Archaeoglobus fulgidus DSM 4304: one gene and its partner. The main gene of each other region encodes a partner of the protein of the gene in region 2 in a complex. Links are inferred from orthologs where the notes say so. Each region holds a gene or a part of one and is shown on either strand. Other genes may lie near its edges.

Region 1 (3,861 bases), 510 kb from region 2 along the record:
GAAGATAGCGGAGAATGCTATGGAAATTTTAAAAGTCGTGGAAAACAAGTATGAGAATCCCACGCAGGTTGTCAAGTCAGTGTATGTGAAGAAAACAATGGGTCCTGCAGTGAGGGTGGTGTAAATGGCCGCAGTTAGAGGCTCTCCTCCAGAGTATAAGGTTAGGGCTGTCGAGGAAATCAAGAGGATGATTTCGTCAAAGCCAGTTGTGGCTATAGTAAGCTTCAGAAACGTACCTGCTGGCCAGATGCAAAAAATAAGGAGGGAGTTTAGGGGTAAAGCCGAGATAAAGGTCGTTAAGAACACCCTTCTTGAAAGGGCGCTTGATGCCCTCGGAGGGGACTACCTCAAGCTTAAAGATTATCTGGGAGACCAGATTGCCATAATTACTGCGGACGAAAATCCTTTCAGGCTTTTCAGAATGATTGAGGATACTAAGGTTCCCTCTCCGCTCAAGCCGAATCAGGTTTCTCCTGTCGATGTCGTCGTCAACGAGGGGCCAACGCCAATACCTCCCGGCCCGCTGATGGCTGAGCTTCAGATGGCAGGATTGCCCGTTGCCATTGAGAAGGGCAAAGTTGTCGTTAAGGCCACCACAACCGTCGTAAAGGCCGGAGAGGTCGTTAGGCCGGAAGTTGCCAGAGCGTTAGAAAGGCTCGACATTAAGCCAATCAAAATAGGGCTTGATGTTAAGGCAATGCTTGATTCCGGAGTCATTCTCACACCTGAGACGCTGGCCATAGATACTGAGAAGGTGCTTGAAGACTTCCAGAGAGCGTACCAGATGGCGCTCAACCTTGCCGTTAACTCCGCTTACGTCACTGAAGAGACTGCCGAGATACTCATAATGAAGGCTGTGATGGATGCCAGAAACCTTGCAATCAACGCAGGAATCTTCGAGAAGGGAGTGATGGAAGACATACTTATGAAGGCCCATGCGGAGATGCTCTCCCTCGCATCACTGCTACCAGACGAGGCCTTGGACGAGGAGCTCAAGTCAATGCTTTCCGGAATCGCAGAAGCTGCGGCTCAGGCTACTCCGTCAGTAGAGGAAAGGGAAGAGGAAGAAAAACCTGAAGAGGAGGAAGAAGAAGAGGAGAAGGAAGAGGAGGCAATTGAAGGTTTAGGTGCATTATTTGGTTAAAAGGAGGTGTTGAGAATGGAGTATGTGTATGCGGCTCTCCTGCTGCACTCCGCTGGTAAGGAGATAACCGAGGACAACGTAAAGGCAGTTCTTGAAGCTGCGGGCGTGGAAGTGGATGAGGCCAGAGTCAAGGCCCTTGTTGCCGCGCTTGAGGGTGTGAACATCGACGAGGCCATCCAGAAGGCAGCAATGCCGATGGCAGTGGCAGCAGCGCCAGCAGCTGCAGCGGCAGCACCGGCGGAGGAAGCGAAAGAAGAGGCCAAAGAGGAGGAAGAGGAGGAAGAGGAAGTCAAGGAAGAAGAGGCCATCGAGGGGCTCGGAGCCCTCTTTGGTTAATTTTTTGTAAAAATTTAAAATTTTTAGATATATTTCTTTTCTGCGATTTTCATTTTTCCCTCATCCCAACATTGCATCAACATCTTAACTTCGTTCCCATTTAGGGGCTTGCAGACATCACATGTTTGAGAAAATATTGTTCTGATGGAAGTTCGATAGAAAAGTATATATATACCTAATACTAAATTTTGTATCGAAAAGAGATAGGAGGTGTGTTGGATGGCTGAGTTGCCGATGGCACCGGTTGACAGATTGATTAGGAAGGCTGGGGCTGAGAGAGTAAGTGCAGATGCAGTGGAAAAGATGGTCGAAGTGCTTGAGGACTACGCAATTACCGTTGCTAAGAAAGCTGTGGAAATTGCGAAGCACTCTGGCAGAAAGACCGTCACTGCGGACGACATTAAGCTCGCTCTCTCGATGTAAAAATTTTAAATTTACCTTAAATTTTTTAGACGACTTCAAAAGCGTTTTCGAAGATTTCCTGATGCTCGTGGGGCTTGACCAGAAATTCTAGCTTTTCTATGGTGTAAACGAGGTCGTACATGTCCCCCTTAACATCCAGCACGTTTTTGGGTTTCGCAAACCTTATTTCTGGAGCATCATCGTAGTTCCTGTTTCTGACCCACTCCCCGTTGATGTAGTAGTAGCAAGCGCCCCTCCTCTTCGTGTAGGGTTCGTAGATGGAGCTGAAGTTCCTGCACACCCAGTTTGCGGTGATTAAATCGCTCTCAGTCGGGTTAATGGTCACGTGACCGTAGTTTGGTGGAATTATTACTGTGTCCCACTTCTTCCCCTCAACGACTATCACATCCTCGATTTTTCCGTTTGAAGGCTTTTGCAGTATGAAAAGGGCCTCTCCCTCAAGCACCTGGTAAACTTCAGGATAGGTAAAGCCCCTTACAACTTCCGGATGATAGTGGCCGTAAGTTTTAATGCTCTCTCCACCTATGTTGTTTGGCGGTATAACCGTGTAGTCGTATCTCAGCCCTGCATTTCTGATAATCTCCGCCTCCTCGTCTGTTTTGAAGGAATCCCTGAACATGTAGTAAGCGTCAAAATCTTCCTTAAGTGCTTCGGGAAAAGCAAGAACGGGTTTTAAATCAGAGGCTTTTCTAACCTCTGACTGAAAAACCTTCTTTCCGAAAACAAACTCCATGATTAAAAAAAGAGCCGGATGTATTTAAAGCTTGTTCAGAAAGGTATTATAGCAGGTTGTGTGAAGAATTAACATGAAATACAGATTCATAGACCACACCGCAGACATAGCCTTCGAGGTTTACGGTTCAAACTTGAGGGAGTTATTCGAGAATGCTGCTCTCGCCTTTTATGATGCTTTTGTTGACACATCAGGAATTGGAATAGAAAGGGAAGTTGGGGTTGAGTGCGAGGGGGAGGATGTGGAGATCACGCTTTACAGATGGCTGAACGAGCTGCTCTACCTCTTTGACACCGAATTCTTCGCCGCAAAGGATGTGGAGGTTGAGGTTGAGGAGGGTGATGGGGTCAAGGCGTCGGGAAAGCTCAGGGGAGGGAGGTTCAGCGCCGAAATGGTCAAGGTTGAGCCCAAGGCGATAACTCTGCACAAGTTCAGAGTGGAGAAAACAGATAAGGGATACGTTGCTTTCGTCGTTGTGGACATATGAAGGAAATCTATCTTCCCCTGCACCACGGAAAGGCACCTCACTGGCTGCTCAGCAGAATGAAAAAGCTGGCAAAGCCCATAGTCAAGCTAATAGTCCTCGAATACGGAGAAAGGGAGTTTCTCGAAAGGCTTTCCAATCCTATATTCTTCCAGTCTCTTTCAAACGTCCTCGGATTTGATTGGAATTCAAGTGGTGTTACGACGGTCCTTACAGGAGTTCTGAAAGCGGTAATCAACAACGAGGAATTCGACATAAGGATTGCAGGGGGCAAGGGAGGCAATGCTCTCAAAACACCAGAGGAGATTATGAATTACTCTGAGCAGATCGGGGCTGATGGGGAAAAGCTGGTTGAGTTCAGCAGGCTGGCGGCAAAGGCTGACAACGCTGCTCTCATCGACGGCTACTCCCTCTACCATCACGCGGTAATATTCACGCCGAGGTACTTCACCGTCATTCAGCAGGGGATGAACGAGACTGAAAGAATGGCTCGCAGATACCACTGGAACGTTTACTCAAGCGTTCCCGAGCTGGAAAACGTGCACGAAGGAATCATTACCGAGAGAAGAGAAAATGAAGTTGTGAACATGCTCTCCGACATCAGCAGAGATGCTAAAAGGCTCTGTGTTGATATTGTCAGGGACGGAAGTTTCAGGAGGGACTACGAGCGGATGATTTCGGTTTTGAGGTGGAGAAAAGGGCTGAGAGTCCCTAAAAAGCTCGACTGGAAAGTGGTTGAGA
Region 2 (5,372 bases):
TGCACGTCAGCATGCCTGAGATATCCGGCCCCTCGACTGCAATAATAACGATCTCCGCCTCGGGAAAGGAGAAGCTGAAGGAGGCGGTGGAAAAGCTTAAGGAGGTCTGCAGAAAGAAGGAAATAATTCTGATTGAGCCGGTCAACGAGGAGCTTGTATGATAAAGATAGCCATCGTGGGATTCGGAACTGTCGGACAGGGGGTTGCCGAGCTTTTAATCAGGAAAAGGGAGGAGATTGAGAAGGCCATCGGTGAGTTCAAAGTTACGGCGGTTGCAGACTCCAAGAGCTCGATAAGCGGGGACTTCAGCTTAGTTGAAGCGCTGAGAATGAAACGAGAGACCGGAATGCTTAGGGATGATGCAAAGGCCATCGAGGTTGTGAGGAGCGCTGACTACGACGTGCTGATTGAGGCGAGCGTGACGAGAGTTGACGGAGGAGAGGGGGTGAATTACATTCGCGAAGCTCTCAAGAGGGGCAAGCACGTAGTAACCTCCAACAAGGGCCCGCTCGTTGCCGAATTCCACGGTCTGATGAGCCTCGCAGAAAGAAACGGAGTAAGGCTAATGTACGAAGCAACGGTGGGAGGGGCGATGCCCGTCGTAAAGCTGGCCAAAAGGTACCTTGCCCTCTGCGAGATAGAGAGCGTAAAGGGGATATTCAACGGGACTTGCAACTACATCCTCTCGAGAATGGAAGAGGAAAGGCTCCCCTACGAGCATATTCTCAAGGAGGCGCAGGAGCTCGGCTATGCCGAAGCTGACCCGAGCTACGACGTTGAGGGGATAGATGCAGCGCTTAAGCTCGTGATAATTGCGAACACGATAGGTGTTAAAGCTAGTTACGAGGACGTTGAGGTTACGGGGATAACCCAGATAACTCCTGAGGCTTTTCAGGTTGCTGCCGAGAAGGGATACACCATCAGGCTAATTGCAGAGGTTAGCAGAGAAAAGCTAAAGGTCTCCCCCAGACTCGTGCCGTTCCACCACCCCCTTGCAATCAAAGGGACAATGAACGCAGCCATGTTCAAAACAGATACAGCAGGAAGCATCTTCGTGGCGGGAAGGGGAGCAGGAAAGGAGGAGACCGCCTCAGCGATACTGTCAGACCTGTACGAGATCTATGCTGGACCTCGCTAAGTTCCTGGTAGTCCTCGGATTTCTGCTATACGCATGCAAGCTGGATTTAGAGAGCAGGATAGTCCCCAACAGGGTATGGAAGCGCATGCTGCTCGTTTCTTTGCCGATAACAGTTTACCAGCTTTTCTTGGGAAAACACCTCATTTTCGAGTACATGATTGCGGGAATTTTTGTTGTGATGGTCATTGCCCTCTCCTACGCCCTTTACCTAATCGGAGCTTACGGTGGTGCGGATGCAAAGGCAATCATGGCTCTGGCAGTTATCTTCCCTTTCTACCCAACCTTCAACGGCTTCCCTCTTCTCGGGCCTAGCTTCTCCTTTGCCTTCTCCACCCTCGCAAATTCCGTAATAGCCGCACCGTTCCTCCTCCTGTTCATGTTCTTGCGAAATCTGGCGAAAGAAGGGGTAAGGTCGCTGAAGGGGAATTTGCTCTACTATTTCACCGGATACAGGGCTGAGGTTGGAAATCTACCGAAGTTCCACAACCTCCTGGAGTACATAGACGAGAATGGAGAGTTAAGGCGGGTGAGGAGGGCTGTCGAGCCCGATGAGCAGATGATTAACAGATTGAGAAAAAGCGGTGTGGAGAAAGTCTGGGTTACCCCTGCATTGCCCTTCCTTCTCTTCATCACAGCGGGGTATATTGTTGCATTTATTCTTGGGGATTTACTGTATCTGCTAATCTCCACCATTTTAAGCTGGTGAAAGGTTTATATATCCTCCTAATGGATTTAACGAAAAACCAGAAAGGAGGAGATAGGTATGGCTAAGGAAAAGGAGCACATTAATGTTGCCTTCATAGGGCATGTGGACCACGGAAAGAGCACTCTGATTGGAAGGCTGCTCTACGAAACGGGTGAGATTCCGGAGCACATCATCGAGAAAATGAGGAAAGAGGCTCAGGAGAAGGGCAAAGCCACCTTCGAGTTCGCGTGGGTCATGGACAGACTGAAGGAGGAGAGGGAGAGAGGAGTTACAATCGACGTAGCCCACAGAAAGTTCCAGACCGACAAATACTACATCACCATCGTCGACTGCCCCGGCCACAGGGACTTCATCAAGAACATGATTACCGGCGCATCTCAGGCGGATGCAGCAGTTCTCGTCATGGATGTCGTTGAGAAGGTGCAGCCGCAGACGAGGGAGCACATCTTCCTCGCAAGAACTCTCGGCATTAACCAGATAATCGTGGCTATAAACAAGATGGACAGAGTTAACTACGACCAGAAGGAGTACGAGGCTGCAAAGGAGGCGGTAAGCAAACTTCTCAAGATGGTGGGTTACAAGGTCGACGAGATTCCGTTCATCCCAGTTTCAGCCTACTACGGAGACAATGTTGCAAAGAAGAGCGATAAGACCCCCTGGTACAACGGTCCGACGCTGCTTGAGGCCTTCGACCTGCTCAAGCCACCGGAGAAGCTTGTTGATAAGCCGCTCAGAATTCCCATCCAGGACGTTTACTCAATCAGCGGTGTTGGAACGGTGCCTGTTGGCAGAGTCGAGAGCGGTGTGCTCAGAGTTGGAGACAAGGTCGTGTTCGAGCCTGCCGGCGTAAGCGGTGAGGTAAAGAGCATCGAGATGCACCACGAGCCCATCCAGGAGGCTTATCCGGGTGACAACATCGGCTTCAACGTTAGAGGTGTCAGCAAAAAGGACATCAGGAGAGGAGATGTCGCTGGCCATCCAGACAACCCGCCAACTGTTGTGAAGGACTTCACGGCCCAGCTTGTGGTTCTGCAGCATCCCACAGCAATCACAGTAGGCTACACTCCAGTTGTGCACGCTCACACCGCCCAGATTGCCTGCAGGTTCGTAGAGCTGCAGAAGAAGATTGACCCGAGAACCGGCCAGGTTAAGGAGGAGAACCCGCAGTTCCTCAAGACAGGTGATGCAGCGATTGTCAAGCTTGAGCCAACAAGGCCGATGGTCATCGAGAGAGTCAAGGACATCCCGCCGATGGGCAGGTTCGCCATCAGAGACATGGGCATGACCATCGGAGCCGGAATGGTTCTCGACCTTACCCCAAGAAAATAACTTTATTTTTTTGGTGGTCTCATGCCGATAAAGGGTCCAAAGGCGAGAATTAAGCTCTCCGGCCTGAATCCAAGAGAGCTGGACAGAATTTGCAGCCAGATTAAAGAGATTGCCAACAAGACCGGCGTCGAGCTCAGCGGTCCCGTTCCGCTCCCAACGAGAAGGATGGTTGTGCCTGTGAGAAAGGCTCCCGACGGAGAGGGCAGCGAAACGTGGGACCACTGGGAGATGAGGGTTCACAAGAGGCTGATAGACATCTCCGCCGACGAGAGGGCACTGAGGCAGATTATGAGGATTCAGGTTCCGAGAGACGTGAACATTGAAATAGTCCTCGAATCCTGAATGTTATTTAAAATCACTTTTCTTGGCACTTCTGGCACAATTCCAAGTGTTGAGAGAAATTCTCCTGCTATTTTTGTTCAATTTGGCGGGCAAAGAATGCTCTTCGACTGCGGTGAGGGGACGCAGAGGCAGATGATGATTGCCAAAACCGGTTTCAGAAACCTCGACAACATATTCATCACCCACCTACACACCGACCACTTCATCGGGCTTTTCGGGCTGATTGAGACCATGTCGCTGAACGAAAGAAGCAGGGAGCTGAACGTTTACTCGCCAAGGGCTGAGGTGCTAAGGGCTCTCTTCGAGGCCTTCGGCTACGACCAGCTGAACTACGATATCAGGGTGAGAGAGCTTAAGGATGGCGAGGAAGTGAAATTTGATGGATTTAAGGTTGTTGCCTTCAGAACGGAGCACATAGTCAAGAGCGTTGGCTACGCCATCATTGAGAACGACAGAAGGGGAAAGTTCAACAGAGAGAAGGCGGAGAAGGAGCTTGGAATCCCTCCCGGGCCGCTTTACGCAAAGCTCGCCAGAGGAGAAAGCATAGTCTGGAAGGGGAGGACAATAACTCCGGACATGGTTCTGGGTGAGAAGAGGAGGGGCAGAAAGGTCGTTTACACAGGTGACAGCAGGCCGACAAAGAGGACAGTTGAGATTGCAAGAAATGCGGATATCCTCATCCACGATGCCTCATTCAAAGAGGAGTTGAAGGACTGGGCTATCGAAAGCGGGCATTCCACGGCGAAGGAGGCTGCCGAAGTTGCAAGAGAGGCGAACGTGAAAAAGCTGATACTTACTCACATCAGCACCCGCTACTCCAAAGACGCCTCTCCACTGCTTGAAGAGGCAAAGAAGGTGTTTGAGAACACGATTATCGCTGAGGATTTTATGAGCCTTGAGGTCACCTTCGATGAGAGCTAAATCACGCCAAGCTCGGAAAGTCTCTCCGGAAGATAGACATCGGTAACGTAGTCCAAACCGTACTTTGCCAGGGCCTGCTGCTCTGACTTCTTGTTTATCTCGAGCTGCAGGTTTACCTCCTTCTTCCAGAACTCGGAGTCAAAGCGTGGGTCGGTAAGAATGGCGTTGAGAGCTTTGATGTCTTCCTCCGTAAGCTTGTCAGCTGGCAGGTCATACTTGACGATGTCCGTCGGCCTTATTCCGACAAACTGCGCAGCTGGGGTGGCGAGATACTCGGAAAGGTGGGCGGATTTGATGCTTCCGTAAGCTACGCTGGCGAAGATTCTGTAGCTCCAGGGGTCGCCATCGGTGAAGACAACAACCGGCAAATTTAGCTCAGTGTTGAGCCTCCTGAGTAGCCTCCTGGTGCTTCTCGCAGGCTGGCCCTTCAGATGGACTATGATTGCATCGTACTTCTCATCAAATCCGTTCTCCACAAGCCTGTCCCTCATACCGCCGGTTTCAATGGCGATGACGAACTTGGCGTCGTGGTCAACGAACTCAATCTTGTCCACATTGACAGGAATCTGGTAACCTCCCTCTCCGACATCATCCTGGCAGTGTATCTCCCTCACTCCTCTTCTTGTCTCTTCCCTGACTCTCAGAGGGCCGATGACGGTGGCACCATCTTCCTCAGGGCGGATGTGAAAGTGCTCCCTCTGGAAGTTCGTAAGAATTTCGAGGTCCTCAACAAGCCTGTCGCTCTCCGGCTGCTCTTCAAACTTCGCCGCCCCCCAGCCCTCAGAGATGTAGTAAAGCTCTCTGAGGGTTGAGGACTTGTTGAGGTTAAGCTGCTCCTTGAGGAAGCCGATAACATACGTCATCTTGAGGATTCTGTACGCACCCTTAACGGTTTTAGCCGACCTTACGGATTTCCTGTCACCGTAAACCCAAACC

Evidence for each region. Proteins that work in one complex are often made in the same cells at the same time.
Region 1: the proteins of tuf (region 2) and rpl12p are in contact, whole or in part, in a crystal structure (PDB 3WY9), measured with the Pyrococcus horikoshii proteins. The link is inferred for Archaeoglobus fulgidus DSM 4304 from one-to-one orthologs. Residues at the interface, in WP_010885563.1 of Pyrococcus horikoshii: Lys125, Glu126, Phe129, Arg132, Thr133, Lys165, Leu166, Thr169, Lys324, Gln326, Leu359, Ala360, Ile369, Glu372, Ile384, Ile422, Ser423, Gln425; in WP_010886059.1 of Pyrococcus horikoshii: Glu96, Glu97, Leu100, Leu103, Ser104, Ala105, Leu106, Phe107, Gly108.

What each region holds. Positions count from the first base shown.
Region 1 is NC_000917.1:1,348,525-1,352,385, forward strand. The notes cover bases 43-2,819. They hold rpl12p (50S ribosomal protein P1), read left to right. Parts: upstream 43-1,159; coding sequence 1,160-1,480; downstream 1,481-2,819. Other genes in these bases: AF_RS07510 (50S ribosomal protein L1), read left to right, coding at 43-124; AF_RS07515 (50S ribosomal protein L10), read left to right, coding at 125-1,144; AF_RS07525 (histone family protein), read left to right, coding at 1,700-1,903; AF_RS07530 (glucose-6-phosphate isomerase family protein), read right to left, coding at 1,929-2,636; AF_RS07535 (archease), read left to right, coding at 2,710-2,819. In the rest of the region: more of AF_RS07510, read left to right, coding at 1-42; more of AF_RS07535, read left to right, coding at 2,820-3,123; AF_RS07540 (DUF763 domain-containing protein), read left to right, coding at 3,120-3,861. UniProt on the Methanocaldococcus jannaschii protein: Forms part of the ribosomal stalk, playing a central role in the interaction of the ribosome with GTP-bound translation factors.
Region 2 is NC_000917.1:835,649-841,020, forward strand. What follows is about bases 1,225-4,037. They hold tuf (translation elongation factor EF-1 subunit alpha), read left to right. Parts: upstream 1,225-1,901; coding sequence 1,902-3,173; downstream 3,174-4,037. Other genes in these bases: AF_RS04740 (A24 family peptidase C-terminal domain-containing protein), read left to right, coding at 1,225-1,844; rpsJ (30S ribosomal protein S10), read left to right, coding at 3,195-3,515; rnz (ribonuclease Z), read left to right, coding at 3,516-4,037. Outside these bases: AF_RS04730 (ACT domain-containing protein), read left to right, coding at 1-161; AF_RS04735 (homoserine dehydrogenase), read left to right, coding at 158-1,138; more of AF_RS04740, read left to right, coding at 1,122-1,224; more of rnz, read left to right, coding at 4,038-4,436; AF_RS04760 (DNA topoisomerase IV subunit A), read right to left, coding at 4,433-5,372. UniProt on the Methanocaldococcus jannaschii protein: GTP hydrolase that promotes the GTP-dependent binding of aminoacyl-tRNA to the A-site of ribosomes during protein biosynthesis.